Regions from separate parts of the Sporofaciens sp. JLR.KK001 genome, predicted to be linked through region 1. Evidence: predicted binding sites of a transcription regulator. Region 1 holds the regulator's gene; each other region holds the start of a gene.
What was found. Region 1 encodes Rex, which represses fermentation and respiration genes when NADH is low (regulators of the CRP and FNR family bind a similar motif). Its sites were predicted from a motif close to ATTGTTAANTANTTAACAAT; they were not measured.

Region 1 (10,164 bases):
CATTATGACGAGATTCCGAAGATTGCGTTCAATGACCGTATCGTACCTCACAGTATGCCGGATGAGATATGGATCACAGATACAACTTTCCGGGATGGCCAACAGTCGAGGGCGCCGTACAGCACAGAGCAGATCGTAAGGCTCTATGAATATTTTCATAAACTTGGCGGTCCTTACGGGAAGCTTCGTCAGTGTGAGTTCTTCTTATACAGTAAGAAGGACCGGGATGCCGTGTATAAGTGTATGGAGAAGGGGTATGAATTCCCGGAGATCACCAGTTGGATCCGTGCCAGCAAGAAGGATTTTGAGCTGGTGAAGGAGATTGGGATGAAAGAGACGGGGATTCTGGTAAGCTGTTCGGATTATCACATTTTCTATAAATTGAAGATGACGAGAAGAGAATGTATGGATCATTATCTGTCGGTAGTCCGGGAGTGTCTGGAGACGGGGGTGAGCCCGAGATGCCATCTGGAGGATATCACCAGGTCGGATATCTATGGATTCGTGATCCCGTTCTGCTTAGAACTTATGAAGCTGATGGAAGAATATCAGATTCCGGTCAAGGTCCGTGTCTGTGATACCATGGGCTATGGGGTGAATTATCCCGGGGCCGTGATACCAAGATCGATTCCAGGTATCATCTACGGTATCCGTGTCCACGCGGGAGTGCCGAGTGAGCTGATCGAGTTCCACGGGCACAATGATTTCTACAAGGCGGTAAGTAATTCTACGACGGCTTGGCTCTATGGGGCAAGCGGGGTGAACTGCTCCTTATTCGGGATCGGGGAGCGGACAGGGAATACGCCTTTGGAGGCGATGGTGTTCGAATACGCGCAGCTTAGAGGGACATTGGACGGGATGGATACCACAGTGATCACGGAGCTTGCAGAATATTATGAGAAGGAGATCGGATACCGGGTGCCGTCAAGAACGCCGTTTGTGGGGAGGAATTTCAATGTGACGCGTGCCGGGATTCATGCGGACGGTCTTCTTAAGAATGAAGAGATCTATAATGTATTTGATACAGAGAAGTTCCTGAACCGTCCGCCCCTAGTGGCTGTGTCTAACACATCAGGGCTTGCAGGGATCGCGCACTGGATCAATACCTATTTCCGGCTGCCGGAAGACCGGCAGGTGGATAAGAATACAGAGCTGGTTGCCATGGTAAAAGCCTGGGTGGACGGAGAATATGAGAAAGGGCGTGTGACAGTCCTGACGGATGAAGAGTTGTTAGCCGTGATCGAGGATGCACAGAATAGACTGGGATATCGTCTGGAATGAGAAGGAAGGGCAGGAAGGAATGGAAGAGTATCATGACCGCTCGCTGCGGGGGAGAGTATTTCAAAGGCTCAGGGAAGACATCTTGTCGGGAGTCTATCATGAGCATGAAGAGCTTCGGGAGATTACTATCGGGGAGGAATTAGGAGTCAGCCGGACTCCGGTGAGAGAGGCGTTAAGGCAGTTAGAGCTTGAGGGGCTGGTGACCATCATCCCCAATAAAGGCGCCTATGTTACAGGGATCACCCAGAAGGATGTCTATGATATCTATAAGATTCGTTCAATGTTAGAGGGGATGTGCGCCCGATGGGCGACGGAACATATTACGGAGAGACAGATCGAGGAGTTGGAAGAGGTGCTGCTGCTGTCTGAATTTCATTTGCAGAAGAAGGGCGGGGAACAGGCAGAACAGGTGACAGAGCTGGACGGAAAATTCCATAAGGTCTTGTATGAGGCCTCTAACAGCCGTATACTTGAGCATGTATTGTCTGATTTCCACAAATATGTCCAGATGGCGAGAGCTATGTCGGTAGGGGAGAAGAACCGGGCGGTAAGATCGATCCAGGAGCACCGGGAGATCCTGAAGGCGATCAAGGACCGGGATGGAGAGCTGGCGGAGGAGCTGGCCAACCGGCATATTTTGAATGTAATGAAGAATCTGCACCTGTCTGAACAGGTGGTCAGGAGAGAGAACAGAGAAGAACAGGAGGAAATATAGCATGGCAAAGATTAAGATGAACACACCGATCGTAGAGATGGATGGAGACGAGATGACCCGTATCTTGTGGAAGATGATCAAGGATCATCTGTTGGAGCCGTTTATAGAGCTGAATACGGAATATTACGACCTGGGGCTTGAGCACAGGAATGAGACGGACGATCAGGTGACGGTCGATTCTGCGAATGCGACGAAGAAATATAAGGTAGCAGTGAAGTGTGCGACGATCACTCCCAATGCGGCGCGTATGACGGAGTATGACTTAAAAGAGATGTGGAAGAGCCCTAACGGGACAATCCGTGCGATCCTTGACGGGACTGTATTCCGCGCTCCGATCGTAGTGGAGGGGATTGAGCCGTGCGTGCGAAACTGGAAGAAGCCGATCACGATCGCGAGGCATGCCTACGGGGATGTGTACAAGGGGTCGGAGATGAAGATTCCGGGCGCCGGCAAGGTGGAACTGGTATATACGGCAGAGGACGGATCGGAGACGAGAGAGCTGGTTCATGATTTTGACAGCGCGGGTATAGTTCAGGGAATGCATAATATCAGCCAGTCCATTGAGAGCTTTGCAAGGAGCTGTTTTAACTATGCGCTGGATATTAAGCAGGATCTGTGGTTTGCCACTAAGGATACGATCTCCAAAAAGTACGATCACACCTTCAAGGATATTTTCCAGGAGATCTTTGATGCGGAATATAAGGAGAAGTTCGAGGCGGCAGGCATCACATATTTCTATACGCTGATCGATGATGCGGTGGCGCGTGTGATGAAGTCTGAGGGCGGCTATATCTGGGCCTGCAAGAACTATGACGGAGACGTGATGAGCGATATGATCTCATCGGCGTTCGGTTCGCTTGCCATGATGACGTCGGTACTGGTGTCCCCGGATGGGTATTACGAGTATGAGGCTGCCCATGGAACGGTACAGCGTCATTATTATAAGCATCTTGAAGGAGAAGAGACTTCAACCAATTCGGTTGCGACGATATTCGCATGGAGCGGAGCGCTTAGGAAACGCGGAGAATTGGATGGGAATCAGGAATTGATGGAATTTGCCGACCGGCTTGAGAAGGCGACTATTGATACGATCGAAGAAGGAAAGATGACGAAGGATCTGGCTCTGATCACGACGATCAAGAATCCGGTAGTGCTGAACAGTGAAGAATTTATAAAGGCGATAGCCGGGAAGATGTAATTAATCTGCGATTTGGGACGTAGTAAATGGAAGTTTACTGCGTCCCAAATTGATGAATGTCCTGTACCCATTCACAGCTCTTTCTTATATTTGGCAAGGAAGAATGCATAGGAGATGCCGAATATAAGCAGTGCTGCTCCCGCGCCGATGATTCCGACAAGGCCGGCCTTCAGGTCGATCAGAACGGCGGGAAGGAGCATCAGCACATAGGTCATAATGTTGAAGGTCCGCGCCTTGGCCAGATTATGTATACTCTTGGTTCGTTCGTCGTTCAGATCTATGAGCGTCTGCTTGCTTTCTTCCGGATATTTCTCATATTGGTAAGTTGTGCCGAAGTAATTGACAGCGAAAAGGGATAGGAGCATCCCGCCGTAATGCATCAGGGACAGGCAGAGAATGATCCATCTGCTGTTGAAGATGTGCATACACTTTAAACAGAAGCCGATACCGTATAACAGGACGCCGGTGATCAGCATGTAGACTTTCTTTTGAGTGGTTTTCATAGCAGTTCCTCCTGAATCATACTTATGATGTAAAGTTTGCTTTCCGTATTTTCATTATAAGGGATAAACGATGATATGTCAAGTCAGCTTTCCATATTTATTTTTATGTGGTGAAAAAGATTTCAATGTGATATAATTAAAAAATGCAGATAAGCAGGCGTATGCCTGCAGTCAATAGATAAGGTGTGACAGGACGTACGATTTAAGAAGAAGGGAGAACAAGGCAAGATGAAAATACTGATGATTAACGGCACGCTAAGGCAGGGATCAAGCTATCATGTTGGGAAACTGGTGATTGAGAGGATAGCGGAGAATGAGGATCAGATCATTGAATTGTTTCTCCCCAAGGATATGCCGGAATTCTGCCGGGGATGCGCCGCATGCATTACGGAGAGCGAGAAGAGATGCCCGGATTACCTGATGTATATGAAGCGGGTGACCCGTATGATCGATGAGGCGGATCTGCTGGTATTTACGTCGCCGGTCCATGTGCTGCATGTGACGGGAGCCATGAAGGCGCTGCTGGATCACTATGGGTATCGTTTCATGGTGCACAGGCCGGAGGAGAGGATGTTCACCAAGCAGGCAGTGTGTATTACGACGGGCGCAAGGGGAGGCATGAAGTCTACATTAAAGGATATGAAAGGGAGCCTGCTCTTCTGGGGCGTAGGCAGGATCTATTCTTATGGGCCTGCAGTTGCGGCAACGTGCTGGGAAGGTGTGTCTATGCCGGTCAAGGAGAAGATCCTTCAGGATGTTGACAAGCTCTCCTTGAAGCTCACCAGAGAGACGGATCAGGTGGTTCCGGGGATCAAGACCAGGCTGCTGTTCTATATCATGCGCCGTATGCATCAGAAGGGGATGAACCCTGTGGATCAGGCATATTGGAAGGAAAAGGGATGGCTTGACAAGGAACGGCCGTGGAAGAAGAAAGCAGAAGGATAAGAGATATGGGGACGCAGTAAAACATCATTTTACTGCGTCCCCAATTAAGATTTTATACGTCACTTAAGTGTTCCCACTGTTCGTACAGCACTTCCAACTCTTCTGCGATCGAAGCCTTCTCATCTGCCAACTCCTGGCATCTGACGGAATTGGTAAATATTTCTTCCAGTGTCATCATCCCGTCGATCTCTGCGTCCCGTTCCTCAAGCCTGGTGATGCGCTCTTCCGTCTTCTTCAAGTCGTTTTGGCGTTTGCGTGCTCTGGCGTTCGCTTCTTTTTGCTCCTGCCAGCTAAGCTTTGACTCGGATACTGTTTCCGAAGATACAGAGTCAGAGGCGTCTTCTGTTCCGCCTGCATAGACGGCGGTCAGTTCTTCACGTTTCTCCAGGTAATAATCATAATTGCCGATATAATTAACGAAGGTCTGGTTGACCAGATCCAGGATCCGGGTAGCCGTCTGGTTGATAAAATACCGGTCGTGGGATACATAGAGGAGCGTTCCGGTATAGTCGTTCAGCGCCTTCTCAAGGATCTCCTTGGAGGTGATATCCAGGTGGTTGGTAGGTTCGTCCAAGATCAGGAAATTAGCCTTGGAGAGCATCAGCTTGGCAAGAGAAACACGCCCGCGTTCCCCGCCGCTTAAGTCCCCGATCCGTTTGAAGACGTCGTCCCCAGTGAAGAGGAAGGCGGCAAGCATATTGCGGATCTTCGTGTTGGTAAGATCCGGGTAATCGTCCGAGATCTCGTCGAAGATGGTCTTCTCCATGTGGAGGACGTGGTGCTCCTGATCGTAATAGCCGATCTCAACGTTGGTTCCCAGGGTGAAGGTTCCGGAATCCGCGGGGATGACCTGATTCAGGATCTTAAGCAGGGTAGTCTTGCCGGTCCCGTTGTCCCCGATGATGGCGACGTGCTCCCCGCGGCGAAGCTCGAAATTAACATCCCTGAACAATACCTGGTTGGGAAATGCTTTGCTTAGGTGTTCTACAAAGAGCACATCATTGCCGCTTTCACGGGAGGGTTCGAGATTCAGATGGATCTCTGTATTCATCTCTACCGGCTTCTCTACCGGCGTGATCTTCTCAAGCATCTTCTCGCGGCTCTCAGCCCGTTTGATAGACTTCTCCCTGTTGAATGACCGAAGCTTCTCGATCACAGCCTCGTGATGCCGGATCTCCTGCTGCTGGTTCAGATATTCCTTAAGCTGCGCCTCCCTGAGCCGGCGCTTCTTCTCGGCGTATTCGCTGTAATTGCCCATATAAGTCATAAGCTTCCCCATCTCGATCTCCAGGACCTTGGTGACGACGCGGTCAAGGAAATACCGGTCATGGGATACGATCAGCACGGCACCCGGATAGTTCAGAAGATAGGTCTCAAGCCAGGCGATGGAGTTTAAGTCCAGGTGGTTGGTAGGCTCGTCAAGAAGCAGGATATCCGGTCTGGTGAGAAGAAGCTTCCCCAGGGAGACACGGGTCTTCTGACCGCCGGAGAGGGTATCTACCGGTTTGGAGAAATCATCCTCGCAAAATCCCAGCCCCTTCAATACACCGGTGATCTCGCTCTCGCAGGCGTATCCGTTCTCCTGTTCAAATGCCGCCGTCAGGCGGTGATAGGTATTCAGGCGTGCGGACAGAGCATCTCCTTCAAGATGCTTAAGCTCCGTCTCAATCGTGCGGATCTGCTGCTCCATGGCGATGATATCTGCCTTGGCAAGCCTGACCTCCTCGTAGATCGTATTGCCGCTTACCATCTCCTGGTGCTGCGCAAGGTAGCCGAGAGTCTTGCCGCGCGTCAGTGTGATATCGCCGCCGTCGGAGGGCAGTTCCCCTACGATCATCTTGAAAAGGGTGGTCTTCCCTGCGCCGTTTGGTCCGACCAGGGCGGCTTTCTCGTGGTCTTCTATATGAAAGGAACCTCCGGCAACGATCACGTTGTCGCCGAAGGATTTGTTCATTCCATGACATGCCAGTATCATAATATCCTCCTTTTAGCTTTTGTTTTCATTATAACGAAAATAGAATAAAATACAACTAAAAGTTTGACTTTGATCCCGGTATTCTATATAATGAATTTTAGATATGAAATGGAAGGTGAGTAGTTTTGGAAGAAAGAGAGATTTCCCAGGCTGTCATACGCAGGCTGCCGAGATATTACCGGTATCTGGGGGAATTATTAGAACATGGGGTGGAGCGTATCTCGTCCAACGACCTGAGCAGGCGGATGAAGGTGACGGCATCCCAGATCCGGCAGGATCTTAATAATTTCGGAGGGTTCGGGCAGCAGGGATACGGATATAATGTAAAGTATTTATATACAGAGATCGGCAAGATCTTAGGATTGGAAGAAGATCATCACATGATCATCATCGGGGCTGGTAATCTGGGGCAGGCGTTGGCGAATTACGCCGCATTTGAGAAGAGGGGCTTCATCCTGAAGGGGATCTTTGATGTGAACCCAAGGCTCCAGGGCGTGTCGATCCGAGGTGTTCCGGTGAGGATGTTAGACGAGCTGGGTGAGTTTGTGCGTGAGAATGAAGTAGAGATCGCGGCATTGACCATACCCAAGGAGAAGGCGATCGAGGTGGCGAATATCCTGGTAGAGAACGGTGTGAGGGCTATCTGGAATTTTGCCCATACAGATCTGAACCTGCCTGAACACATTATTGTTGAGAATGTGCACTTGTCAGAGAGCTTGATGCAGCTATCCTACAAGATCAGCCGGTATAACGAAGAACACAAATAATAGCAAGGATCAAGGCGTGTAATAACAGCATGTACGTGCAGGCAGGGTTACACGTCCTTTTTACTGCAAGAGACAGGAGGTGTGGGAGATGAGATATCTGGCAGACGGCTCTCAGATGAAGAGGGCGGACCAGTATACGATACATAAGGCAGGTATCCCGTCGCTTAAGTTGATGGAGCGCGCTGCCAGGGCCTGCGTAGAGGTGATGGAAGAAGAGAGGTTCGATCTTACGAAGGCCTGTATTGTGTGCGGTTCCGGGAATAACGGAGGAGACGGGTTTGCGATCGCAAGGCTTCTCCTTCGAAAAGGATATCATGCAAGGGTCTGTTTTGTAGGCGATGAATCCCATTGTACACAGGAGACAAGGCAGCAGATCGAATGGTTTCAGGAAATCGGCGGCAAAATATGCAACGAATATATAGAAGATGAATATAGTATCATCATAGACGCAGTCTTTGGTGTGGGTCTTTGCCGCAAGATCACGGGGAAATACGCAGATGTGCTGAGGAAGATGAATGAAGCAAAGGCGGTCAAATTCGCCGTTGACCTGCCGTCGGGGATATCGGCGGATACGGGCTGCGTGCTGGGGGAAGCCTTTCAGGCGGATCTCACGGTAACGTTCCAGTTGGAAAAACTGGGACTTGTATTCTATCCGGGCAGTGAGTATGCAGGATGGGTACATACGGCGGATGTGGGGATACATACAGAACAGCTTGCTGAGGAGTATCAGATGGCGTATGCCTGTGACGAGGAGGACTACCGTGCCATGCTGCCGATACGGAAGGCAGATTCGAATAAAGGGACTTACGGGAAGCTTCTGGTGATCGCGGGCAGCAAAGGAATGTCGGGCGCAGCATATCTGAATGCCAGGGCAGCATATCTTGCGGGCGCAGGCCTGGTGCGGATCTATACACCGGAAGAGAACCGGATGATCCTCCAGCAGCAGCTACCTGAGGCGATCATTACTTCCTATACGGATTATCAGGAGGAGGAGCTTCTGGAATTACTTGAATGGGCGGATGTGATCTGTATTGGTTCAGGGATCGGGACCGGCGAAGTATCGCAGAAGCTTGTGAAGAAGACTCTGGAAGGAAGAAAGGTTCCGTGTCTGATCGATGCGGATGGTCTGAATATCCTGGCCGGGCATCCGGAATATCTGAGAGAATGCGCGGATCCATCCGGACGCACAGGATGCGGTCTTGTGCTGACGCCCCATATGAAGGAGATGTCCAGGCTGACGGGAAGAAGCATAGAAAAGCTTAAGGAAGACAGGATGCGGATCCTTGAGGGATATACGGACAGATTCGGCTGCACCTGTGTACTCAAGGATTCAAGGACGGCGGCAGTGTCGCCGCAAGAAGGGATCTGTGTGAATCAGTCGGGGAATGCGTCTATGGCGAAGGCAGGAGCCGGTGATGTGCTGGCAGGGGTGATCGCGGGTCTGATGGCTCAGGGGCTTCAAAGCCACAGTGCAGCGGCGCTTGGGACATATCTTCACGGCCGTTCAGGGGACCTTGCGCGTGCGGCAAAGGGAAGCTACAGTGTTATGGCAGGAGATTTGCTGACTTATTTAAGCGAGGCATTCAGAAGCCTGGAGGGAGAGGACCCCAAAGGGAGACCCGGAATCATCGTTCATAAGAGACGCTTCCGGTCCGGCGACGCCGGTCCTTCGCCGGAGCATACGTCAGACGCCCTGAAGATTTACAGCAGGGTATGTGCAAGGATCGATCTGGATGCGATCGAGTATAATATGGAGATGATGAAGCAGAATTTGGAAGACGGCGTGCAGATTATCAGCGTGATCAAATCCGACGGTTATGGACACGGCGCGCTGCAGATCGCAAGATTTCTGGAGAGTAAAGAGTATATCTGGGGATATGCGCTGGCGGCGCTTGATGAGGCGGTGGTCTTAAGAAAAGGCGGGATCACCAAACCGCTTCTGGTGCTGGGCTGTATCTTCCCGGAGCAGTGGTGTGAGATGATCGATGAAGAGATCCGCATGACGGTCTATACGAAGGATATGGCAAAGAGGGTATCCGACCTGGCGGTACGCATGGGGAAGCAGGCATACATCCATATCAAGGTGGATACGGGTATGTCGCGTCTCGGTTTCCCAGTCTGTGAAGAGAGCGCGGATCATATCAGGGACATTATCCAGATGCCGAATCTTGTGGTGGAGGGCATGTATACGCATTTTGCGAAAGCGGATGAGGCTGAGAAGGCATTTACAAGGAAGCAGATAGAAGACTATCTCTGGATGAAGAAGGCGCTTGAGAGAAGGTCGGTCAGGATCCGATACCACCACAGTTCCAACAGCGCCGGGATCATAGATGTTAAGGAAGCGAATATGGATCTGGTGAGAGCCGGGATCGCGACCTACGGACTGTATCCGTCTGAGGAGGTTAAGAAGGGCAACGTCCCTCTTCGGCCGGCGATGGAGCTTCTAAGCCATGTGACTCATGTGAAATGGGTGGAGGCAGGTACGCCGGTGAGCTATGGGGGAACATTCACAGCGGCAAGGCCTACCAGGGTCGCCACGATTCCGGTGGGTTACGGGGACGGCTACTCAAGGAGCCTGTCGAACCAGGGATATGTGCTGATCCATGGAAAGAAGGCGCCGATCATCGGCCGTGTGTGCATGGACCAGTTCATGGTGGATGTAACGGATATTGAAGATGTGCAGTTCGGAGATAAGGCAGTGCTGATCGGGGAAGACGGCGGGGAGCGGATCACCGTGGATGAATTAAGCAGCCTGTCAGACCGGTTCAACTATGAATTTA
Region 2 (10,164 bases), 390 kb from region 1:
ACTTGCCTCATAAACTATGTATTGACCCTGCAAAAAAGAGCAGGAATGCCTGACAACTTAAAATACGATTCAGAGGAAGGGAGATTATAAGATTATGTCAGATAAGATTATTGAAAACAACCAGGTGACTATCATGGGAGAGATCGCGTCCCCGTTTATTTTCAGCCATGAAGTATACGGAGAGGGATTCTATATGGTGGATGTACATGTAAAGCGCCTAAGTAATTCAGAGGACAATATTCCGTTGATGATCTCGGAGCGGCTGATCGATGTATCGCAGGATTATACCGGAGAGTTCATTATGGTGAGCGGGCAGTTCCGCTCTTACAACCGGCATGACGAACAGAAGAACCGGCTGGTGCTGTCTGTGTTTGTGAGAGAAGTGGAATTCATTGAGGAAGAGCTTGACGGGGCGAAGACGAATAATATATTCCTGGACGGATACATATGCAAGCTGCCTGTCTACCGGAAGACGCCGCTTGGCAGGGAGATTGCAGACCTTTTGCTTGCCGTGAACAGGCCTTACGGGAAATCAGACTACATACCGTGTATTTGCTGGGGAAGAAATGCCAGATTTGCGTCGGGCTTTGAAGTTGGCGAGCATGTGCAGATCATTGGGAGGATTCAGAGCAGGGAATATATTAAGAAGTTAACAGAGACTGAGACAGAAAAAAGAGTTGCCTATGAGGTGTCCGTAAGCAAGCTGGAATGTCTGGAGAATTAATAACTTGCATTGACATCATATTTGATTGATGTTAGAATCAAATCATTATGAATGTCAGGAGGATTACGAATGGCTATTTTTAAAGGAGCCGGCGTGGCGATTGTCACACCATTCAAAGAAGATGAAAGTATTGATTATGATAGACTGGATGAGTTGATCAATTTTCACTGTGAGAACGGGACGGACAGTATTATCATATGCGGAACGACCGGAGAGTCTGCGACGATGACGGAAGAGGAGCATTTAGAGTGCGTGAAGTTTACGATCGAGCGGACGAAGGGGCGGATACCGGTGATCGCGGGGACAGGTTCGAACTGCACAAGGACGGCGGTCGAGATGTCCAGGGAAGCGGAATCCTACGGCGCGGACGGACTATTGCTTGTGACTCCGTATTATAATAAGGCGACTCAGGCAGGACTGATCGCACACTATACCGCGGTTGCGAAGGAAGTGAAGACGCCGATCATCATGTACAGCGTGGCGAGCCGTACCGGATGTAATATTGAACCGGCAACAGTGGCGGCTCTGGTCAATAATGTAGAGAATATCGTAGGGATCAAGGAAGCCTCCGGCAACATCGGACAGGTGGCGAGGATCATGGCGCTCACAGACGGTAACATTGACCTGTATTCAGGCAACGATGATCAGATCGTTCCGCTTCTGTCACTGGGCGGTAAGGGAGTGATTTCGGTATTATCGAATATTGCGCCCAGGGAGACCCATGATATGTGTGAGAAGTTCTTCGAGGGAGATGTCAAGGGAAGCGCCGAATTACAGCTTAGGGCACTTCCGTTGGTGGATCAGTTGTTCTGTGAGGTGAATCCGATTCCGGTGAAGAAGGCGATGCAGTTGATCGGTATGGATTGCGGAGGATTGCGCATGCCGCTTACGGAGCTTACCAAGGTTCACGAGGAGTCTCTGGCCAGGGCAATGAAGGACTTTGGGCTGAAGCTGGTATAACCGGTGGGGCGTTACCTTAGTTAAGGAGGACAAAAGATGGTACGTGCGGTCATGCATGGATGCAACGGCAGGATGGGGCAGGTGATCACAGGCCTTATCAGAGCCGATGAGGGGATAGAATTAGTAGCGGGAATTGACACATATACGGGGATCAAGAATGATTACCCAGTGTTTGAATGTATAGACCAGTGCGATGTAGAGGCGGATGTCATCATTGATTTCTCTAATGCGGGAGCGATAGACGGACTGCTTGAATATTGCGCTGACAGACAGGTGCCTGTCGTGCTGTGTACGACAGGACTTTCGGAGGAGCAGATCAGGATAGCAGAGGAGACGTCGCAGAAGACGGCGGTTCTTAAGTCTGCCAATATGTCCCTGGGGATCAATCTTCTGATGAAGATTCTGAAGGATGCGGCGAAGGTGCTTGGCACGGCGGGATTCGATATTGAGCTGGTGGAGCGGCACCATAACCAGAAGGTGGACGCGCCGAGCGGGACGGCACTGGCGTTGGCGGATTCCATTAATGAGGCGATGGATCATGGATATGAGTATATCTATGACAGGAGCCAGGTGCGCAGGAAACGCGATAAGAAGGAGATGGGGATCTCGGCAGTTCGGGGAGGGACCATCGTGGGAGAGCACGAGGTGATCTTCGCAGGGGCGGACGAGGTCATAGAATTCAAGCATACGGCGTATTCTAAGGCAGTCTTTGGCAAGGGCGCCGTGGAGGCGGCGAAGTTTCTGGCGGGGAAGCCGGCAGGGATGTACGATATGTCGGATGTGATTCGATTTTAATCCGGTTTTAACACAGAGCATGGATTTGCAGAAGAAGATATTTATACTATACAAGGGAGGATAACTATGAAAGAACTTGAGGTACGTTATCTGGAGAGACTTTCAGAGCTTTATCCGACCATCGCAAAGGCATCGACGGAGATTATCAATCTCCAGGCGATTCTGAACCTACCCAAGGGAACGGAGCATTTCCTTACGGATATCCACGGGGAATATGAGGCATTTTCCCATGTGCTTAAGAACGGTTCGGGTGCAGTGCGCCGCAAAGTCGATGATGTCTTCGGGAATACTATGAGTAGCAAGAACAAACAGGCTCTTGCTACTCTTATTTATTATCCGAAGGAGAAGATGGAGCGGATCAAGAAAGAAGAGGATAACATGGAGGATTGGTACAAGATCACCTTGTACCGGCTGATCAAGATCAGCAAGCGCGCGGCGAGCAAATACACCCGTTCCAAGGTGAGGAAGTCTCTGCCGGAAGATTTTGCCTATGTGATCGAAGAGCTGATCACGGAGAAAGCGGATGTGACGGATAAGAATTCCTATTACAATTCTATCGTGAGTACGATCATCCAGATAGGAAGGGCGGAGGAATTCATTATTGCCTTAAGCGAGCTGATTCAGCGGCTTACGGTGGATCATCTGCACATCGTGGGGGATATCTACGACCGGGGTCCGGGACCGCATATTATCATGGACAAGCTGATCGCACATCATTCCGTGGACATCCAGTGGGGCAATCATGATGTGCTGTGGATGGGAGCGGCGGCAGGCCAGAGAGGTTGTATCGCCAATGTGATCCGCATCTGCGCAAGATACGGCAATCTGGATATTCTGGAGGAAGGCTATGGAATCAACCTGCTTCCCCTTGCAACCTTTGCCTTGAATACATACAGGGACGATCCGTGCAGTTGTTTCCAATTGAAGGGGGATTCCGGACACGGCAAGAACGAGATGCTGATTGATATCAAGATGCACAAGGCAATCTCGGTGATCCAGTTCAAGGTGGAAGGGCAGATCATCAAGAAGAATCCGGGCTTTAAGATGGATGATCGGAATCTGCTCCATCACATTGATTATGAGAAGGGAACCATAGAGCTTGACGGTAAGACCTATGATATGCTGGATATGAATTTCCCGACTATTGATCCGAAGCGTCCGTATGCCCTGACGCGGGAAGAGGAAGATATCATGAAGCGTCTGGAACAGGCGTTCCTGAACTGTGAGAAGCTTCAGAAGCATATGCGTTTCCTGTTGAATAAGGGGGCGTTATATAAGGTCTATAACAATAATCTCCTGTACCATGGCTGTGTGCCGCTTAATGCGGACGGAAGCCTTAAGTCCGTGCGCATCTACGGGCATTCTTATAAGGGAAAGAGTCTGTATGAGATCCTGGAGAGCTATGTAAGGAAGGGTTTCCATGCGCTGGACCCAAAGGAGAGGGAGCGCGGCAGGGATATGATGTGGTATATCTGGCTCAGCGAAGGGTCGCCGCTTTTCGGCAAGGATAAGATGGCGACGTTTGAGCGGTATTTCCTTGCAGAGAAGGAGACGCACAAGGAGAAGAAGAATCCATATTACAGCCTTCTCGAGGAGGAGAAGGTGGTGAACAGGATCCTTAAGGAATTCGGGCTTCCGGCGGAAGGGACGCATATCATCAACGGGCATGTGCCTGTCAAGAGCAAGAACGGAGAGAGCCCGGTCAAGTGTAACGGCAAGGTTATGGTCATCGACGGAGGATTCTCCCGGGCATATCAGAAGGAGACGGGGATCGCGGGCTATACTCTGATCTCGAATTCCTACGGGCTGATCCTTGTTGCGCATGAGCCCTTCGAGTCGACGGAAGCGGCGATAGAGAGGGAGAGCGATATTCATTCGGACAGTGTGATCGTAAACCGCGTGCTGGAGAGGAAGCTGGTGGGAGATACGGACGTAGGGCGTGATCTCAGGGAACAGATCGCAGACCTGGAGGTGTTGCTTGCCGCTTACCGCAGCGGGCAGATCGCAGAGAGGGTATAATTTTTATTGTAAAAAAATGCCATGGACAAAAATACTTTTCAAGTATATTATCCTGCTTTTTGCAGATATTACTAGCAACAAGTATTACTTGATTATTGATAATATACATGAAAGGGAGAAGAGACATGAAACAGTTAAAAAGAATGGTATTGATCCTTATGTGCACAGGCACCATGCTTGGCATGACGGCCTGCGGAAGCAATGATGCAGATGATAATGCTGCCAATAACAATGCGGCGACGGATAACAACGGCAACGCAGCCAATAACGGTACCAATAACGGCAGCGATACGAACGGTGCGACCGACGGTACGGACCGCAACGGTAATGACAATATAGCCGACGAGATCGGCGACGATATCCGCGACGGCGTGGATGATATGGGAGATGCTCTGGACGGCGAGGATAATGATGTTAACAGGGACAACAACAACGATAAGGTAAGAGATTAGCAGAGATCAAGAGGAGAGCTGTTTTCCGGTATTTTGAATACGGGGAAGCGGCTCTTTTTCTGCCGGTGTTTTTTCGGCAAAATGAATAAAAGATTAAAAAAATATTGTACAAATTTCTCTAAACAAAGGCTTGTTAATTAATTATCAATGTGTTATGATACATAAAGACGGCGGCAGAAAACGACAGAATATCAGGATTTCTGTAAGCCATGTATACTGGAATATTTGGACGAGTTGAACAGTATACTAGAATCAGTAAAATGCATAAAGAAGGAGAAGAAAACATGAGCTGCAAAGTCACAATCATTGGTGCCGGGAGCGTAGGCGCCACAATTGCGTACACATTGTCCGGTGAGGACATGGCGTCCGAGATCGTCATGATCGACATCAACAAGGAGAAGGTAGAAGGCGAGGTTATGGATATTGAGCAGGGAACCTGTTTCAGAGATCCTGTAGCAATCATTGCGGGCGATTATGATGATGCGAAGGATTCTGATATTGTAATCATCACATCAGGAATCGCACGTAAGCCAGGCCAGACAAGAATTGAACTGACACAGACCAATGTTAATATCTTGAAGCAGATCACACCGGAGATTGTAAAGGCGGCACCGAAGGCGCTTTATATCATTGTAAGCAACCCGGTTGATATCATGACCTATGTATTCACGAAGATTTCAGGAATTCCGGAGAATCAGATTATCGGTTCCGGAACCGTCTTAGATTCCGCAAGACTTCGCTGCGGACTTTCCGAACATTTCAAAGTAGCACAGAGAAATATCCATGCATATGTATTCGGCGAGCATGGGGATACTTCCTTCATTCCATGGTCGGCGGCACGTATTGCAGGCGTTACGGTAGACGACTATCTGAAGATGATGCCGCAGCTTGGCAAGGAAGCCAAGGAGCTTGATAAGGATGCGATGCTTACTTATGTACAGAAGTCCGGCGGCAAGATCATTGCGAATAAGGGTGCGACCTTCTATGCGGTAACCAGAGGCGTATGCAGATTATGCAGCATCCTGATGTCTGCCTCCGAGTCTGTATCCACAGTATCTTCTATGATGCACGGAGAATACGGTATCGAGGATGTGTGCTTAAGCACGCTGGCGCTGGTAGGGCCGAACGGTATCCAGGGCAAGATCCCGATGGCGCTGACCGATGATGAGGTAGAAAAGCTTAAGGCAAGTGCGGATGCACTGAAGGAAGTTATTGCCCAGATCGAGTTATAAGTTTATAATTTAAATTATTATTTATAGAAAGGACAGCGAGAACTATGAAGTACAGTTATTATCCGGGATGCACTTTGAGAACAAAGGCAAAGGATCTGGATGTCTATGCGAGGGCTTCAGCAGCGGCGCTTGGAATCGAGTTAGAAGAGATCGAAGACTGGCAGTGCTGCGGCGGGGTCTATCCGCTTGGTTCGGACGAGATCGCGACGAAGCTGTCTTCCGTTCGTGCGCTGAATGCGGCGAAGGAGAAGGAACAGGATCTCGTAACGATGTGTTCCGCATGTCATCATGTGATCAAACGTGTCAATGATGATATGAAGAATGTGGAGGACATCCGTACCAGAGCGAACAATTACATGGAACTTGAGGAGCCTTACGCAGGTGAGACGGAGGTTCTTCATTTCCTGGAAGTCCTTCGTGACAGAGTAGGATTTGACGAATTGAAGAAGAAGGTTAAGAATCCGCTGACGGGTAAGAAGATCGGTGCATATTACGGCTGCCTGCTCCTTCGCCCAAGCAAGCTCTTAAGCTTTGACGATCCGGAGAATCCGGCGATCATTGAAGAGTTCATACGCGCCATCGGAGCAGAGCCGGTAGTATATCCATACCGCAACGAGTGCTGCGGCGGTTACATTTCCTTAAAGGAGAAGGATCTGTCCAAGGGAATGTGCGAGAAGATCATGGCAAGCGCCGAAGGTTTCGGAGCTGAGATGCTCACGACGGCATGTCCGCTCTGCCTGTATAATCTGAATAAGAGTACGGGAGCAAAACTTCCGGTCGTCTACTTTACAGAGCTTCTGGCAGAAGCGTTGGGCGTAAAAGAAGAAGTGAAAGAGGAGGTGCAGAAGTAATGAGTTCCGAGAAGAAACAGGCGGAGCTGATCAAGGAGATCAGCGGCGTGAATCCGCTCAAATGCATGAAGTGCGGCAAATGTTCTGCAACCTGCCCATCCTATAACGAGATGGATATCAAACCGCATCAGTTTGTATCCTATGTGATCAATGAAGATATCGAGAGCCTGGTGAATTCCAAGTCATTATGGAAGTGTCTCTCTTGTTTTGCATGTGTGGAGAGATGTCCGCGCGATGTGAAACCAGGCAAGCTTATCGACGCTGCAAGACAGGTGGTAGTGCGCCAGAAGGATCAGAATTACCTGTTGGCAGATGAGATCCCAGAGCTTTTGGATCCAGAGCTCCCGCAGCAGTTGTTAGTCAGTGCATTCAGAAGATATAGGAGGTGAGTCTAAGTGCAGAGGATAGGAGTATTTGTCTGCCATTGCGGAAGTAATATTGCCGCTACGGTGGACGTAAGCAAAGTAGCAGAGATGTCTCTCATGGAGCCGGGCGTTGTCCATGCCGAAGACTACCAGTATATGTGTTCCGAAGCAGGCCAGGCTAAGATCGCCGCAGCGATCAAGGAGAAGAATTTGACAGGAATCGTCGTATGTTCCTGTTCCCCGCGTATGCATGAGGCTACATTCAGAAAGGCGGCGGAGCGTGCGGGACTGAATCCGTACATGGTAGAGATCGCCAACATTCGCGAGCATTGTTCCTGGATCCATAAGGATATGGAAGAGGCGACCAAGAAAGCAGTGATCCTCATGAGGGCGGCGGTTGCGAAGGTGAACTTAAACGCTCCGCTTCAGGCGGGAGAGAGCCGTGTGACCAAGAGGGCGCTGGTGATCGGAGGCGGAATCGCAGGTATCCAGACAGCCCTTGATATTGCGGACGCAGGCTATGAGGTTGATATCGTGGAGAAGACGCCGAGTATCGGAGGAAGGATGTCGCAGCTTGACAAGACGTTCCCGACTCTTGACTGTTCCGCGTGTATCCTGACGCCGAAGATGGTGGAAGCGTCAGCCCATGAGAAGATCACCATCTATACATACAGCGAAGTAGAGAAGGTAAGCGGGTTCGTAGGAGACTTCACCGTGGATATCCGCAAGAAAGCAAGAAGCGTGGATATGAACAAGTGTACCGGCTGCGGAGTCTGCCAGGAGAAATGTCCGTCCAAGAAGGCTCCGAGCGAGTTTAACAGAGGCCTGAACACCAGAAGCGCCATCTACACCCCGTTCGCACAGGCGATCCCGAATGTGCCGGTGATCGACCGTGAGGCGTGTATCAAGTTCAAGACCGGGAAGTGCGGAATCTGTTCCAAGGTCTGTCAGGCAGGCGCCGTCGACTACGAGCAGAAGGATGAGATCATCTCAGAGAAGTATGGTGCGATCGTTGTCGCGACAGGGTTTGATACCATCAACCTGGACAAATATGACGAATACGCATACAGCCAGAGCAAGGATGTCATCACGTCCTTAGAGTTGGAGCGTGTAATGAACGCCGCAGGACCGACCCACGGACACCTGGAGCGTCTCTCCGACGGAAAGGCTCCGAAGGAGATCGTATTTATCCAGTGTGTGGGAAGCCGCTGTTCCGACGACAGAGGCAAGCCGTACTGTTCCAAGATCTGTTGTATGTATACGGCGAAGCACGCTATGCTGATCCGTGACAAATACCCGGATGTGAACGTGACCGTATTCTATATCGACGTGCGTACGCCAGGTAAGAACTTCGACGAGTTCTACAGAAGAGCGGTAGAGCAGTACGGAGTGAATTACATCAAAGGACAGGTCGGAAAGGTAATCCCGCAGCCGGACGGAAAACTTCTGGTACAGGGATCAGACCTTCTTGATAACCGTCAGATCTTAAAAGAAGCGGATATGGTAGTCCTTGCCACGGCGATCGAGCCGAATCCAGACGTGCGTAAGATCGCGACCATGCTGACTGCAAGCATTGACACGAATAATTTCCTGACAGAAGCTCATGCGAAGCTCCGTCCGGTAGAGTCGCCGACAGCCGGTATCTTCTTATCCGGCGTATGCCAGGGACCAAAGGATATCCCGGAGACGGTTGCCCAGGCGGGAGCTGCTGCTGTAAAAGCGATCGGGCTTCTTGCGAAGGATAAACTGATGACCAACCCATGTACCGCACAGTCAGACGTCCTGCTGTGTAACGGATGTTCTACCTGTGAGAATGTATGTCCGTACGGTGCGATCACTTATGAAGACAAAGAGGTCAACGACCATGGAATCCGCGAGACACGCCGTGTGGCAGTGGTAAATAACGCACTCTGCCAGGGCTGCGGCGCTTGTACCGTTGCATGTCCGTCAGGAGCCATGGATCTGCAGGGCTTCTCCAATAGACAGATCTTAGCGGAGGTGGATGCAATATGCCGTTAGAAAATAAAGAATTCAAACCGAAGATTGTGGCATTCTGCTGTAACTGGTGCAGTTACGCGGGAGCCGACCTGGCAGGAAGCAGCCGTCTTACCTATCCTGCCGATGTGAAGATCATCCGCGTGCCATGTTCCTGCCGTGTGAATCCCATGTTCATCTTAAGAGCATTCGAGAAGGGGGCAGACGGAGTGATCATGTGCGGATGCCACCCGGGAGACTGCCATTACAGCACCGGAAACTACTATGCGAGAAGGCGTATGACGCTGTTATTCTCCATGCTTGACTACATCGGCGTGGAAAACGGACGTACCCGTGTAGAATGGGTATCTGCGGCAGAGGGCGTGAAGTTCTCTGAGACGATGAACAGTTTCGTAGAGAAGATCTATTCTCTCGGTGAAAATGTAAGATTGGGGGATCTAAGATGCAAGAGTTAATTAACCGTGCAAAAGAACTGCTGGCTGACGGAACAGTGGCACGGGTTCTCGGCTGGAAGGCCGGAGACTTGCCTTACAATCCGGAACCGGCTTACTTCGAGACAGAAGAAGATTTGAAGGATTTTGTATATAACGGGTTCTGCGGAGCCAACTTAAGCAAATACATGATCGAAGCTTCCAAGCTGGAAGGAAAGACCATGGTCTGCTTAAAACCATGCGATACATACAGCTTTAACCAACTGATCAAGGAGCATCGGGTAGACCGGGAGAAAGCTTATATCGTAGGCGTGGGATGCAAGGGCAAACTGGATATTGA
Region 3 (10,164 bases), 2.0 Mb from region 1:
ATTCGGACAAGTCCTTGCACATAAGGTACAGCCCTTACACTTGTCTGCGTCGATCTTGTAGGAAAGAAGCGCCTTACATACGCCTGCGGGACACTTCTTGTCAACGATATGCGCTATGTATTCGTCCTTAAAGTAACGTAAGGTGGAAAGCACCGGGTTCGGAGCAGTCTGTCCGAGCGCGCACAGGGAATTGGACTTCAGATGTGCCGCCAGATCCTCCAGCTTATCCAAGTCTTCCATGGTTCCCTGGCCGTTGGTGATCTTCTCTAAGATCTCCAGCATACGCCTGGTTCCGATCCGGCACGGCGTACACTTGCCGCAGGATTCATCTACCGTGAATTCCAGGAAGAACTTCGCAATATCAACCATACAGGTGTCTTCATCCATAACGATCAATCCGCCGGAGCCCATCATGGACCCGATGGCGATCAGATTGTCATAATCGATCGGCACGTCAAAATGCTCTGCCGGGATACATCCGCCGGACGGACCGCCGGTCTGAGCCGCCTTAAACTTCTTCCCGTTCGGGATACCGCCGCCGATCTCCTCTACGATCTCGCGGAGCGTCGTTCCCATCGGGATCTCTACAAGTCCTGTATTCTTAACCTTTCCTCCAAGGGCGAATACCTTCGTCCCCTTAGACTTCTCTGTTCCCATGGATGCGAACCAGTCCGCGCCGTTCAAGATGATCTGCGGAATATTCGCCAGTGTCTCTACGTTATTCAGGATGGTCGGCTTCTGGAACAGACCCTTAAGAGCCGGGAACGGCGGACGCGGACGCGGCTCGCCTCTGTTGCCTTCGATCGAAGTCATAAGCGCCGTCTCCTCGCCGCAGACGAATGCGCCCGCACCCAGACGAAGCTCAATATCAAAGTCAAATCCTGAATCAAATATATTCTTACCCAGCAGGCCGTACTCTCTCGCCTGATCAATGGCTATATTCAGTCTCTCAACCGCGATCGGATATTCCGCACGGACATAGATGTACCCCTGCGACGCACCGATAGCATAGCCTGCGATCGCCATTGCTTCCAATACTACGTGAGGATCGCCTTCCAATACGGAACGGTCCATGAACGCGCCCGGATCGCCCTCGTCCGCGTTACAGCAGACATACTTCTGATCGGCCTGATTCGCCGCCGCGAACTTCCACTTAAGCCCTGTTGGGAAGCCTGCTCCCCCGCGCCCGCGAAGCCCGCTGTCTAAGATGATCTGTATCACCTCTTCCGGCTTCTTCGACGTCAGCACCGTACCAAGCGCTTCATAGCCGCGTGTTCCGATATATTCCTCAATATCCTCAGGATTGATCACGCCGCAGTTACGCAGGGCAACCCTGTGCTGTTTCTTATAGAACTGCGTCTCCTGCAGAGGCAATATCTCGTCATTGCCCTTCACTGTCTCATCGTACAGCAGACGTTTTACAACTCTTCCTTTTAACAAATGTTCGGATACGATCTCCGGGATATCCTCTTCCTTCACCATGGCATAGAAAGAGCCTTCCGGATACACGATCATGATCGGCCCTAACGCGCACAGACCAAAACAGCCGGTCTTTACCACACCGACTTCATTCTCCAGTCCGTTTCTCTTAATCTCTTCTTCTAATCTTTCCCTGATCTTCTGGCTGCCAGAGGAAGTACATCCTGTTCCACCGCATACCAAGACGTGCGAACGATACATAAGTCTTTGTTCCTCCTTTGTCTATAATTGCTGAGCCGCCAGCGTATACTTGGCAACTGCCTGTCCCTGCTTCAGATGGAGCTCGAATACTTCCATCGCCTTCTCAGGGTCCATCTTAATATATGTAACCTTCTCTTTGCCCGGTTCTATGACCTCTACGATCGGCTCATACTGACACAGTCCGATACATCCGGTCGGAGTCACACTGATCTTCTCTGCCAGAGACTCCTTCTGCACCGCGTCGGAAAGAGCGGTCAGCACCGGCCTTGCGCCGCTTGCGATCCCGCAGGTAGCCATACCTACCACGACTCTCGTCTGCGTCTCATTCTCAGAGCGCACACCGACCTTGCCCTGATTTCTTTCTCTAATTGCTTTTAATTCTTCCAGAGATTTCATTCTATCTTAATTCCTCCTTTTTGCAGCGCCCCCTCACCTTCGTGCGGCGGCAGATCGTCGGAAGACTTCATTACAGTATCCTTCCGGCATTTACTTCTGTTTGATTTGTGTTCAGATATTCTTTGATAAATTCCGACACTTCCGCGTCGCGAAACGGCAGACCGCCCAATATCTGCTTCATCTCTCTCGTATCTAACACAAATTCCCTCTCATCATATGCATATCTATAGTGAAAATCAATTTCTTCATTAAATACTACCAACGTATAGATCGTAGAATTCACATCGCCCAAGGGCATCCTGTCTATATGCGACAGACCGAAAACCGCTTTTACGGCCGTTCCTTCCCCTTCTTCGGACACGATCTCAAAGCTTCCTCCTGTCCCTTCGGCCGCCTGCTTGAAAAACGGAATCCCAAGCCCTACCTTCCGGGTAGTCCTTGTTGTAAAAAAAGGATCTGTGACCTTCTCTGCCTGTTCCTTACTCATCCCGCATCCATTATCTCTGATCTCTATCTTCAGCGTGTCCTCTGCGGTATCCGCCGACACGTCAATCTCTATGTAACTGGCCTTCGCGCGTATAGAATTCTCTGTTACGTCCAGAATATTCAATGCGATCTCCGTCATCATACCTATTCATACTTGGCCAGAATATCGTCAATATCATCCACCGTAAGCCGGCCGTATACCTCGTCGTTGATCATCATAACCGGAGCAAGGCCACAGGCGCCTACACAGCGGCAGGCATCCAGAGAGAACTTGCCGTCTGGAGTACATTCTCCTCCGACGATCCCAAGCTTCTCCATCAGCTTATTATAGATATCCCCGGACCCCTTCACATAGCAGGCTGTTCCAAGACATACTGATATGCGGTAGCGTCCCTTCGGATTCAAATTAAACTGGGAATAGAATGTGGCAACTCCGTAGATCTTCTCCAGCGGAATCCCCGTCTCATCAGAAATGATCTTCTGAACCTCATAAGGCAGATATCCGTAGATATCCTGCGCCCTCTGCATGATCGGCATCAGTGCGCCCTTTTCATCCTTTAATTCACGGATCATCTCTAACAGTTCTTTCTCCTGAGCTTCTGTTCCATTGAACTGAACTGTAGATTTGTTAGAAAGCATTAGTAATTTACCTCCCTTGGTTATTTTTTGGTAACGTTTTTTACATCCCATTGTTTTTCATTCTATCACACAAATTTTCAAAAATCTACAACTAAATTCTTGAAATTGCGTTAATTTTCCAACAATTTTGTTTGTTAATTCACTATCTATTTTGTTAAAATATATACAAATTTATTTCTCTATTTTTGTATATTTTGTACAAATTTGGGTTGAATTTCACTTTTGTCAATGCTATACTAAAAAATATGCCGGGGCAGGTTCTCCCCCGCAGCCGCTAAATGTACATGCAAGCACTCCCGCCCGGTTTGCGCCCGCGGGAAAACAGCTCTTCATGGAGGTATATATGACAATCGATACGATCAAAACCTTACTGGATGCAGATATTCTGTATGGAAGCAAATATCTGGAACATGAAGTCAACTATGCATTCTCGTCAGATATGATGAGCGATGTACTCGCATTTGCCACCGATCACTCCGCGCTGATCACGGGCCTGTGCAATCCGCAGGTCGTTCGGACCGCCGAGATGCTCGATATCGTCTGCATCATATTTGTGAGAAATAAGATTCCTGATCAGAACATCCTCTCCCTGGCAGAAGAGAAAGAGATCGTCATCCTCTGCACAGGCCACGGAATGTTCACCGCATGCGGCATACTATACAGCAACGGATTACTTGGAGGTGCATAATTCATGGAGGAACTTCTGACATTCAACTATACGATTCCCGGAGATGATTTTACCCGTGCCGGGGAAGCAAGCAGCAGTGTGAAGAACAAACTAAAGAAGATGGGACTTGACAGCAATACTATCCGCAAGGTCTCGATCGCCATGTACGAAGGAGAGATCAATATGGTCATCCATGCCGACGGCGGTACGATCACGGTTGAGATCTCTTCCGAGAAGATCCGCATGATCCTTGCCGATACCGGTCCCGGGATCGCCGACATTGACAAGGCGATGGAGAACGGCTATTCCACTGCTCCGGAAGAAGTCCGGTCACTGGGCTTCGGCGCCGGTATGGGACTGCCCAATATGAAGAAATATACGGATTATATGAATATAGATTCTACAGTCGGAGTCGGCACCACCGTCACCATGGACGTCCGTCTCTGACAATTTATCAAGGGGGGAGAAGCTTGAACAAATTCATCCATTCTGTACAGCTCGATGAGGAAGCCTGTACCGGATGTATCAACTGCATCAAATACTGTCCGACGCAGGCCATACGCGTACATAACGGGAAAGCAAGCATTACCCCGGAATTCTGCATTGACTGCGGCCGGTGCTTAAGATACTGCCCGCACCACGCGCAGACCGTGTCCTATGATTCCATCCGGGACATCCGCGATTACCGGTATACGGTCGCGCTTCCGGCTCCTTCCCTGTATGCACAGTTTAATAATCTGAAGAATATAGACATCGTGCTCAACGCACTTCTCTCCATCGGATTCAACGACGTGTTCGAAGTCAGCGCCGCCGCAGAACTGGTATCTGAGGCTTCCCGCGCCTATATCCGCGAACACATGGAAGACGCGCCCTTTATAAGCACCTCCTGTCCCGCGGTCATCCGGCTGATCCGTGTGAAATTCCCGACACTGATCCCCCGGCTTCTTCCGATCAAGCCGCCCATCGAGATCGCGGCGGAGATCGCAAGGAAACGAGCTGTCAAGAAGACCGGATATGCTCCTGAGAAGATCGGCATCTTCTTCATCTCGCCCTGTCCGTCTAAGGTCGCCTATGTGAAGTCTCCGCTGGGTATTGGGAAGAGCTCGGTCGACAAGGTGCTGGCGATCAAGGACGTCTATCCTGCCCTTCTGGAACACATGACGGACGATGAATCCCGGTTAAAGCCTCTTGCTTCTTCCGGGCGCATCGGTATCGGCTGGAATAATGCCGGCGGTGAAGCCGCGGGGCTGATTACTGACAATTATCTCGCATGCGACGGGATCATGAGCACGCTGAGAGTATTAAGCGACATAGAAGACGAGAAATTCCACGGATTGAAATTCGTAGAGCTGAACGCATGCGACGGCGGATGTGTAGGCGGCCCGCTGAACGTGGAGAATCCTTATATCGCAATTGCCAAGACCAAGAAGCTGAACCGGATCCTTCCTGTCGCAAGAACCCACTCTAACGATATGGAAGACCTTAAGGATATCGACTACCGCTGGAATGAATGCATCGAATATGAACCTGTCTTCCGGCTTGGAGAATCCTTCCGTGAGAGTCTGGAGATGATGGGGCTTGTTGAAGAACTGACGGAACAGCTTCCGGGACTGGACTGCGGTTCCTGCGGCGCGCCGACCTGCCGCGCGCTGGCAGAAGATATCGTCCGGGGCGAAGCCACGCGTAACGACTGCATCTATATCTTCCATGAATATATCGGTTCCTTGTCAAAAGAGATCTCATTTCTGACACGTTCTCTGAACCTAAGCTGCAGCAATAATGACGATTCGATACACCTTCTGGAAGATTATATCCAGAAGCTTACCACTGAACTAAGCAAGAAGGAGCGATGATTATGATAACCACCCAGACACTGATCGACGCCGGCCTGTTCACCCTGAAGACCGCCGGCGATCCCTCGAAAAATATCGGCAAAGTATTCTGCTGTGATCTTCTGAGCATTGCCATGGGCAGAGCGCCCTCTAAGAGCGCATGGGTTACCGTGATGGGCAACCGGAATACCCTGGCAGTTGCGTCCCTGGCGGACATCTCCTGCATCGTCCTTGCCGAAGGCATAACATTCCAGGACACGGAACTTGACTGTGCCGAACAGGAGGGGATCGCCGTATTTACCACAGAGCTTCCGGTCTTTGACGCCGCGCTTAAGATACAGGAGCTATTGTCATGATACCTCTGTACTACGATCTGCACATCCATTCCTGCCTCTCTCCCTGCGGAGACGACGATATGACCCCTGCCAATATCGCAGGCATGGCAGCCGTCAAGGGACTGGACGTGATCGCGCTGACCGACCACAATTCCTGCAAGAACTGTCCTGCCATCCTGAAGCATGGCGAAGAGTACGGCATCACCGTCATCCCGGGAATGGAATTGACGACCGCTGAGGAAGTGCACGTTGTCTGTCTCTTTCCTGCCCTTGACGACGCAATGGCATTTGACGGGTATGTGTATGAGCGTCTTCTTCCTATTAAGAACAGGGAGGATATTTTCGGAAAACAACAGATCATGGACGCGGACGATCAGGTAACGGGCAATGTAGAACGCCTGCTGATCGGCGCAACAGATATCTCTTTTGATCAGGTATTCGGCCTGGTTGAAGCTTACCGCGGTATCGCGTATCCCGCCCACATTGACAAGTCTACCACAAGCCTCCTGTCTAACTTAGGGTTCGTACCGCCGGACAGCAGTTTTACCTGTGCAGAGATCAGTACATTTGACCATCTGCACCAGATACAGAAGGAACATCCGTATTTTCTGCAATGCAAGATGCTCAGCAGTTCGGACGCACACTATCTGGAGGACATCCGCGAGCCGGATTATCAGATCTATGCGAGGTCGCGGGCGGCAAAGGATATACTTGAAGGGCTTCGCTGACAGTGTTATATTACTTTAGAGTTCTTTCAAGCTTCTTACGGGTCTCTTTTACTTCTGAATGATTGCATCCGCCGGAGCTGATACCGATGGTTAAGTCTCCCTGCCGGACGATCGCCGGAAAATAGAAGTCGCATAGTTCCTTTTTGTGGGATGTATTGACGGGGATCCCGCGCATTCGGCAGTCTTCTATAACCTGTTCGTTGCATACGGGGTCGTCTGTGGCTGCAAGGACCAGGTCTGCTCCTTTTATCAGATCTGCGCGGTAGCTATCCTGTATCCACAGGATGCGTTTCTCTTCATGCAACTGCCGGATCCGATCGGTGGCCTGGGGGGCTGCGACCCGGATATTATCTGCAAATTCCAGCAGAGTCTCTACCCTCCGCTGTGCGATCTTTCCTGCGCCGACGATAAGGATCTTCTTCTGTGATATGTCTGTAAATAATGGAAAATACGGCTTTTTCATATTATACTCTGCCTCTCCTGCTTCTTAACGGCCTTCTAGTACAACGAAAATTAAGTTTTGGATAGTTTGACGCAGAATATTTTCCTGAGAGTGCTGCTTCACAAATGCAGGCGTAGCGGTGGCTACGTCGAGGCTTGGGGAGTAGTGCTATCAGGGAAATAAACAAGTCAAACTGCCAATTACTTAATATTCGTTGTACTAGTATCATAGCATACTTGAAAAATTGTTCAGTCTTTTCCTTCGCTCCCGGTAGTCCGGGAGCACTTCTTCCACAATTCTCCAGAAATCTTTAGAATGATTCATCTCTCTTCTGTGTGCCAGTTCATGTACGACCACATAATCCAGAAGATCCATCGGCATAAGCACAAGCTTCCAGTTGAAGTTAAGATTACCTTTGCTGCTGCAGCTCCCCCATCTTGTCTTCTGCTCCCGGATGGTTATCCTGCCATAAGATATTCCCATCAGCCGGGCATAATGTTCCGTCCGCTCCGGGAGGACCCAAAGCGCCCTTTCAACGCCTTCGCGGCGGATCTCTTCCGTGATGACCATCCTATTTTCCTGCGCCCTATGGAGCTGTTTTTGATTCTTAACGATCCAGTCTTGCTTCTCTCTCAGGAAATCTTCTACCTGTTTTCTGGATATAGAGTATGGAGTCCGCACAACTACTTTTCCGCCCTCTTTGATCTGGATCGCAATCGTCTTGCGGCGGGAACGAATCCATTCATATGTAATCTGCTCCATCTGGATGTACTCCTTGCTTCAATTTTGTTTCACCGCATAGCACGCTATATATTTTCCCTTTGATTTTATAGCTTTCTGCACAATAGTATAAAATCACAAAAGTTTATCCAAACAATTAGCATGCTATGTATTCTGCATCAACCGAAATACCTGCATCACTAATCTGACGCTCCGTCCCCCAGCTCATCGTAAAAGGTATAACCGCATCTTCCGTTCTCTTTGGTATGGTACAGCGCAGTATCCGTCTGACGGAACAAGTCGTCATGGAAGCCCCGCTCGGAAAATGCAATGCCGACGCTGAGCGAATACTTGGGGAAATCTCCCTGGGGATTCTGAAGGATCTCGTTGACCGCGTCAATCTTATCCCGAATGATCTGTTTCTTATCTGCGGTCATCTTTTCCATGATCACCGCGAATTCATCTCCGCCGATCCTGAGTACATAATCTGCTTTTCTGAAATTATCCTCCAGAAGATTCGCAACCTTAATAAGCGCCTGGTCGCCCACATCATGTCCGTAATTATCATTGATCGCTTTGAACACATCCACATCTACCAATAAAAAAGCCAGCTTTTTTACCGGATTGCGGAGACGCTCCTTCAATTGCTCGAATGACTGCCGGTTCAAAAGACCCGTCAGCGCATCCCGTTCCGCCTTCTGCCGGAGCATATTCTGCTGTTCCATAGTCATCTCATATACATTGTTATATGTGGCCGCAAGATATTTAAACTCATAAGCCCCTGTAATCTGCAGAAAATTATTATTCTTAATACAGTTCACATATAAACGGATCGGTCTCAGAATCAGGACCGCGATCATAATATAAGAGAAGATCACCAGCGCTACGATCAGGACCGTATAGATACTCTGGCAGATGAGCGCATTTCTCATCTCATTTTCGCTCTTCGCCTGCCCTTCTTCACAGATCGTGATCACCCTCTCTGTGACAACTGATATATTCTCTTCTATCAGCTTCTTCATATCCCTGTATTCCCCGCTGAACACTAATCCGACGGCAACGTCTGACTTCTCTTCATCTGCGAAGGACAGTTCTTCTTCTGTCAGCGGATAGTCCTTAACCTCCGGCGGAAACATACTTATATCGTCATCTGCAGATAACGCCGCAAGCTTCATGGCGTGCATCTCCATCTCCATAAGCTCATTGGATAATTCCAACGCTCTCCGGGATGCATCCAGAATCTCATCGTCCTTCCCGCCCATGTGTTTTTCAAGCGTTTCAAGCGCCGTATCTCTTCTCTTTGTCTCCTCTACCTCTGTAAAATATTCCTCTACATAGACAGAGTCTTTCGTGACGGCATAGAGACGTACCTGATCCGTCAGGTAATTCGACCCTAACAGTAAATTCTCCGCCTCCTCCTGTATATATATGTATTCCTCTGTCATGTCCGCCAGCTTTTTGTAATCGTGCATTACACGGACGATCCCTTCTCCGATCAGCACAGAGACTATGATCGTAACCGCAACCATCCATAAGCTAAGCGTCTGTATCCGCAGCCCCCGCAGAGTACCTGCATTTTCTTCTGATGTCTGTATACTCACCTTTCGTTACCTGGCCCTTTCATAATTATTTTCTGTATCTCAGTTTATCACAGCAAGGACCATTCTACAAGGCAAAGCCAACCAATATTCTTTTCGCTCCTTCTCTACCAAAACATTTCTTCGGCCCACCGCGCCGCCTTCTCTTCGTACGCTTCTTCTAATTCCGTCAGACGATCCTCTATCTCTTCCGGGTATTCGTCCGAATTGATATTCCCCATGAAAGCATTGATCAATTCATCGCTAAGATGAATCTTCCATGCGCCGCCCTCTCTATACGCCGTAACGTCAATCTCTTCTGTCCAGGTGTTCTCCGTCTCATCGATACAGCGGATCAGGTCGTCATCCCTGTAGTTGATCATATCTCCCACATTCCTGATAAGAGAAGCTGCTCCGATCTCTGTATCTTCGATCATATCCTCCACGATCCCTAATGCATAACGCCCCATCGCTTCCGACATATCTTTGTTGGCAAACGTCATCCTGATCCGGGCCTTATCGCCGTCTTCTTCTATCTCGCCGACTTTCCAGGTCAATTCTTCTACAACCTTCTCTGCAAACCTGTGGTTCTCCCTGTAGTGCCTGCCTTTAAAAAAATGCGTCTGCAATAATTCACTGAATACCTTGTACTCCTTCTCAAC

Region 2: a site for Rex is predicted at 5,080-5,099, ahead of VSQ62_RS09320 (L-lactate dehydrogenase). Genes of this name have one in related genera too.
Region 3: a site for Rex is predicted at 3,332-3,351, ahead of VSQ62_RS21100 (NADH-quinone oxidoreductase subunit NuoE family protein). Genes of this name have one in related genera too.

The regions. Positions count from the first base shown of each region.
Region 1 is NZ_JAYMNO010000001.1:2,148,322-2,158,485, forward strand. Features, by position in the region: gene VSQ62_RS11285 (hydroxymethylglutaryl-CoA lyase-like TIM-barrel protein) at 1-1,281, shown strand, start outside; gene VSQ62_RS11290 (GntR family transcriptional regulator) at 1,301-1,996, shown strand; gene VSQ62_RS11295 (NADP-dependent isocitrate dehydrogenase) at 1,998-3,194, shown strand; gene VSQ62_RS11300 (hypothetical protein) at 3,266-3,697, opposite strand; gene VSQ62_RS11305 (flavodoxin family protein) at 3,926-4,642, shown strand; gene abc-f (ribosomal protection-like ABC-F family protein) at 4,695-6,617, opposite strand; gene VSQ62_RS11315 (redox-sensing transcriptional repressor Rex) at 6,743-7,384, shown strand; partial or broken gene VSQ62_RS11320 (NAD(P)H-hydrate dehydratase) at 7,500-8,957, shown strand; gene alr (alanine racemase) at 9,078-10,164, shown strand, end outside.
Region 2 is NZ_JAYMNO010000001.1:1,756,844-1,767,007, forward strand. Features, by position in the region: gene VSQ62_RS09295 (single-stranded DNA-binding protein) at 95-724, shown strand; gene dapA (4-hydroxy-tetrahydrodipicolinate synthase) at 794-1,684, shown strand; gene dapB (4-hydroxy-tetrahydrodipicolinate reductase) at 1,721-2,479, shown strand; gene VSQ62_RS09310 (fructose-1,6-bisphosphatase) at 2,546-4,498, shown strand; gene VSQ62_RS09315 (hypothetical protein) at 4,624-4,950, shown strand; gene VSQ62_RS09320 (L-lactate dehydrogenase) at 5,235-6,182, shown strand; gene VSQ62_RS09325 (CoB--CoM heterodisulfide reductase iron-sulfur subunit B family protein) at 6,227-7,033, shown strand; gene VSQ62_RS09330 (4Fe-4S dicluster domain-containing protein) at 7,033-7,422, shown strand; gene VSQ62_RS09335 (4Fe-4S binding protein) at 7,429-9,417, shown strand; gene VSQ62_RS09340 (hydrogenase iron-sulfur subunit) at 9,408-9,848, shown strand; gene VSQ62_RS09345 (4Fe-4S dicluster domain-containing protein) at 9,836-10,164, shown strand, end outside.
Region 3 is NZ_JAYMNO010000001.1:4,152,375-4,162,538, forward strand. Features, by position in the region: gene nuoF (NADH-quinone oxidoreductase subunit NuoF) at 1-1,680, opposite strand, end outside; gene VSQ62_RS21090 ((2Fe-2S) ferredoxin domain-containing protein) at 1,702-2,076, opposite strand; gene VSQ62_RS21095 (ATP-binding protein) at 2,147-2,704, opposite strand; gene VSQ62_RS21100 (NADH-quinone oxidoreductase subunit NuoE family protein) at 2,707-3,201, opposite strand; gene VSQ62_RS21105 (DRTGG domain-containing protein) at 3,545-3,889, shown strand; gene VSQ62_RS21110 (ATP-binding protein) at 3,893-4,315, shown strand; gene VSQ62_RS21115 ([Fe-Fe] hydrogenase large subunit C-terminal domain-containing protein) at 4,339-5,721, shown strand; gene VSQ62_RS21120 (hypothetical protein) at 5,727-6,056, shown strand; gene VSQ62_RS21125 (PHP domain-containing protein) at 6,053-6,763, shown strand; gene VSQ62_RS21130 (precorrin-2 dehydrogenase/sirohydrochlorin ferrochelatase family protein) at 6,774-7,226, opposite strand; gene VSQ62_RS21135 (M48 family metallopeptidase) at 7,431-7,967, opposite strand; gene VSQ62_RS21140 (GGDEF domain-containing protein) at 8,126-9,526, opposite strand; gene VSQ62_RS21145 (hypothetical protein) at 9,631-10,164, opposite strand, start outside.